2 regions of the Neorhizobium sp. BETTINA12A genome follow, and region 2 is predicted to be linked to the other one. Evidence: riboswitches for the same ligand, from Rfam matches in the RefSeq annotation. Region 2 holds a riboswitch; the other holds the start of a gene.
The links. A riboswitch is a leader RNA that binds a small molecule or an ion and turns the genes downstream of it on or off. The one in region 2 is predicted to bind thiamine pyrophosphate.
Positions count from the first base shown of each region.

Region 1: it holds a riboswitch for thiamine pyrophosphate, as region 2 does, so the genes downstream of both, thiC (phosphomethylpyrimidine synthase ThiC) here and thiB (thiamine ABC transporter substrate binding subunit) in region 2, are expected to answer to the same signal.

Region 1 is NZ_JALBGW010000117.1:11,666-14,054, reverse strand. It holds partial or broken gene MOV61_RS21910 (acyl-CoA dehydrogenase family protein) at 1-338, opposite strand, end outside; gene MOV61_RS21905 (acyl carrier protein) at 340-591, opposite strand; TPP riboswitch at 771-902, shown strand; gene thiC (phosphomethylpyrimidine synthase ThiC) at 1,002-2,389, shown strand, end outside.
Region 2 is NZ_JALBGW010000087.1:9,111-11,499, forward strand. It holds gene thiP (thiamine/thiamine pyrophosphate ABC transporter permease ThiP) at 1-439, opposite strand, end outside; gene thiB (thiamine ABC transporter substrate binding subunit) at 444-1,454, opposite strand; TPP riboswitch at 1,494-1,601, opposite strand; gene MOV61_RS19360 (response regulator) at 1,699-2,148, opposite strand; gene MOV61_RS19365 (ABC-F family ATP-binding cassette domain-containing protein) at 2,308-2,389, opposite strand, start outside.

The sequences.
Region 1 (2,389 bases), on a different contig from region 2:
AGCTCGCGCATGAAATCCATGTGCCAGGCGCTGTCGGCCCCATGCACCACGAGGCTCGAAACCTTGATCTGGTGCATGGCGAAAACCATGGCGCTCGAGGCACAGGACTGTCCCAGGATGGCGCAGACCTCGGCAATCTCGGTGATGGAAGCACCCTCGCCGCCGAATGCGACCGGGATCTGGATGCCGATCAGGCGCTCGGCCTTCATTGCATCGACCGCTTCGCGGGGGAAGCGGCCGTCATGGTCGACGCGTTCGGCGAATTCAGCCGCCACGGCCGCCACGCGGTGAGCGCGGGCGCTGAGGCTCATGTCGGCGGCAAAGACGGGAAGGTTCATCTCAGGCGGCCTCGGAGGCTTTCAAGATGTGGGAAACCGTCTGCTCGATCGCCGCGATGCTGGCGAAGGACTTGCGGTTCAAAAGGCTATCCGGGAATTCGATGTCGAAGGCCTCTTCCAGGCCCAGCATTAGCTGCACCGATGCGAAGGAGGAAAGCCCGGCTGCATAAAGATCGGCAGCGTCTTCCAGCTCCGTCACGGCGACCGGAAGGCCGCCCACCCGTGTCAGCAATCCGCGAATGGTCTCGTTCATCTCGACATCTCCCGATCGTTCGAATTCTGCGCTCATCGCTAGGGACGTTATCGCGCAAGATAGCATAAGATTCCGGTAATAAACGTCATCAATTTGGAGCTGCGGGATTCGTTAAAACTCGACCTATCGACGCAGGCAGGGACCGGCTTGACATGCGCGATCGGCAGGTTTCTGATGGCCGCATTCACCAGGGGGGTCCCGTCAAGGGGCTGAGATACTGCTGGTCGGGCCGGTTTGGCCGCCCGAGGCGCAGTGACCCGTTGAACCTGATCCAGTTCATACTGGCGTAGGGACGGTGCGAGCGCTGCGGCAGCGAGGGCGGGAAACCGTCCTTCGGATTCCAACGTGTTCTTCCATCATTCCAACTCTGGAACTGGGTCTCCAAACGTCAAACCTTGGAGCCTCGAACCATGAATATTGCAACCACCAAGCTCACCCCGGTCGTCACCACCGGCCCGCTTCCCGCCTCCACGAAAGTCCTGAAAGCGGGAACGATCCATCCGGACATCCGCGTGCCGATGCGGCAGATCGCATTGCATCCGACCTCCGGCGAACCTCCGGTGACCGTCTACGATTCCTCCGGCCCCTATACCGTCGAAGGTGCCGCGATCAGCATCGATGCCGGCCTGCCGCGCCTGCGCGAAGACTGGATTTCGGCCCGTGGCGATGTCGAAGTCTATGAGGGCCGGATCGTCAGGCCGGAGGACAATGGCTTCGTCTCCGGCGACCGGCTGACGCCGGAATTCCCGGTCCGCAACCAGCCTTTCAAGGCCAAGGCTGGCAGGGCCGTCACCCAGCTTGCCTATGCGCGGGCCGGCATCATCACGCCGGAGATGGAATTCGTCGCCATCCGCGAAAACCTCGGTCGGCAGGCGGCCAGGGAACCGCTCGTCCGCGACGGCGAAAGTTTCGGCGCCCATGTGCCGGATTTCGTGACGCCGGAATTCGTTCGCCGCGAAGTCGCGGAAGGCCGGGCGATCATTCCCGCCAACATCAACCACCCCGAATCCGAACCGATGATCATCGGTCGGAATTTCCTGGTGAAGATCAATGCCAATATCGGCAATTCGGCCGTCACCTCGTCCATGGCGGAGGAGGTCGAGAAGATGGTCTGGGCGATCCGCTGGGGCGCCGATACGGTCATGGATCTGTCGACCGGCCGCAACATCCACAATATCCGCGACTGGATCATCCGCAATTCACCTGTTCCGATCGGCACGGTGCCGCTCTACCAGGCGCTCGAAAAGGTGAACGGCATTGCCGAGGACCTGACCTGGGAGGTCTATCGCGATACGCTGATCGAACAGGCGGAACAGGGCGTCGACTATTTCACCATCCACGCGGGCGTGCGGCTCGCCTATATTCCGCTCACCGTCAATCGCGTCACCGGCATCGTTTCCCGTGGCGGCTCGATCATGGCCAAATGGTGCCTGCATCACCACAAGGAGAGTTTTCTCTACGAGCATTTTGAGGAAATCTGCGACATTGCCCAAGCCTACGACGTCTCGTTCTCGCTCGGCGACGGTCTTCGCCCGGGTTCGATCGCCGATGCCAACGACGCGGCGCAGTTTGCGGAACTGGAAACGCTCGGCGAGCTGACGAAGATCGCCTGGGCGAAGGATTGCCAGGTGATGATCGAAGGCCCCGGCCATGTGCCGATGCACAAGATCAAGGCGAACATGGACAAGCAGCTCGCGGTCTGCGGCGAGGCGCCATTCTATACGCTCGGGCCGCTGACCACCGACATTGCGCCGGGCTACGACCACATCACGTCCGGCATCGGGGCTGCGATGATCGG
Region 2 (2,389 bases):
AGAACACATGTGCCAGCAATATGCCGGAAAGCCCGTAAATGCTGACCGGCTGCTCGAGGCCAAGCTTCAATAGCAGGCTGTTCATCACCCCTTGCCGGCCCCAGATGCCGATCAGGCCGAGCGCGCCGATCAGCACCGGCAGGCCCATCGGCAATGCCATGAGCCGGATGACCCATATACGGCCCGGAAAGCGCGGGCGGCGGGCAAGCGCGAGTGCGACGGGAAGGGCGAAGACGACCGATAGCAGCGTCGAAAGAACCGCCTGCAGCAGGGTGAAGTGCAGGATCCGCCAGGTATAGGCGGTGAACAGCCGGCTTTGGGTGTTGCCGGCGTCCCAGGAGAGAAGGGCGGTAACCGCGATGCCGACGAAGAGGGCGATTCCGGCGAGGCTCAGCAGCCCCCAGCCTATCCCGCGTCTCCGCTCCGCCCGCGTCAGCATGGGATCAGTTCAGGCTCATGGCGGTCAGCCATTCGTCGATCCAGGCCTGCCGGTTCTTGGCCACCTCGTCCGACCCCATCAGGAAAGTTTTCGTCGGCTGCACCAGCTTGTTGAACGCATCCGGAAGCGGCTGGGAGGTCTTGGCGGCCGGCATCATCCAGTTGGTGGTCGGGATGACGTCCTGGAAGGCCGGCGAGACCATGAATTTCAGGAACTGTTTCGCCAGATCCTTTTCCTTCGCCCCCTTCAGCATGCCGGCGACCTCGATCTGGATATAATGGCCTTCGGAGAAGGAAGCGGCCTGATAGCGCTCCGTCTTCTCCTCGATCAAGTGATAGGCGGGTGAGGTCGTGTAGGAAAACACCATCGGCACTTCGCCCTTGGTGAACAGGCCATAGGCTTCCGACCAGCCTGGCGTAACGGTCAGCACGCGTTTCCTGAGCTTGGCCCAGGCCTCCGGCGCCTTGTCGCCGTAGACTGATTTCACCCACAGCAGCAGGCCGAGACCGGGGGTCGAGGTGCGCGGGTCCTCGATGGCGATCTTCTGCGCCGGATCGCCGTCCACCAGTTCCTTGAGGCTTTTCGGCGGGTTCTTCATCGCCTGCGTATCGTAGACAACGGCGAAATGGCCGTAATCGTAGGGGATGAACGTGTCGTCGCTGTAATTGCCGGGGACCTTGGCGGCCGAGACGTCGAGCCCGTGCGGCTCGAACAGACCGGTCGCCTTCGCCTCGGAGATCAGGTTGGTATCGAGGCCGAGCGCGATATCGGCGTCGGTGCCTTTGCCTTCCAGTTTCAGGCGGGTCAGAAGCGCCACGCCATCGGCGACGCCGACGAAATTGAGCTTGCAGGCGCAGGTCTTCTCGAAGGTTTCCTTGACCTTGGGCCCTGGACCCCAATCGGAGATGAAGCTCTCATAGGTGTAGACGGTCAGCGTCTTTTGCTGTGCTTCGGCCGGCGCAGAAAGGGAAAGGGCGGCAGCGGCCGCGAATATGGAAAGAATGGTGCTGCGCATCAGCGTCTCCTCGTTTTGGTGACAAAGGGGATAGGCGCTGATGAAGAGCCGTCTAATCCCTCCGCCGGTGTTAACCGGATCAGGTTCCGCGGGTTGGCCAGAGGCCTCTCAGCCGCACGCAAACGCGCGGCACCCCGTTAGAGCAGGATCAGATTTAGCGGCGAGGCGAATGGCTGGCAAGAGGCGGTCTGCGGCCGGCTCAAGGCGCATTCGGCGGGAGCAACATGGCTCGGTGGTTCATTGCTCAGTGATTTTGCGGAAACACTTTCAGTTCACGCGGAACGATCGCCATGCCGCCGAGCCGGTTGGCGACGGCGTAGTCGATCGTCTTCTCGACTACGTCAGGCATAACCGGTTTGGTGAGGACGCCGAGCGAGCCTTTGACACCGTCCTCCACATCCTCCGGATTACCGGTCATGAAGACGACGGTGATGCCATATTGCTCGGCAAGCTCCCGGCCGATCTCCGGGCCAGTCCGGCCGTCCGAAAGATTGACATCGACCAGGGCGATATCGGCATAGGCGGCGAGCGCCAGGGCGTGTTTGCGGGCATTGGCAAAACCAGCGACTTTCAGGCCCATGGCTTCGATCGTCTCGGCCACATCGAGCGCGATCAGAAACTCGTCTTCGACAATCATAACTCTTTGATTCATCGCCTCAGTGGCCAGCCGACGACGCGTAACATTTGTCAGCATTGGATGTCCCCATTCGGTTGATCGGTTCCGGGCAGGCCGATCCGTCCCCGGGACATTTCGACCGATGTTCATACCCAGAACGTCTCGGGACATCATATGTTCCGCTCCGCGACAAATATTTTTTTAGCTAACTATCTGTTAAGCTTAATAAATCGCAAATCAGCCTTCAATTTCCTCACGCAGCATTTCGAGTTCCAGCCATTCTTCTTCCATTTTGCTGATACTTTGGCGCAGCTTTTCC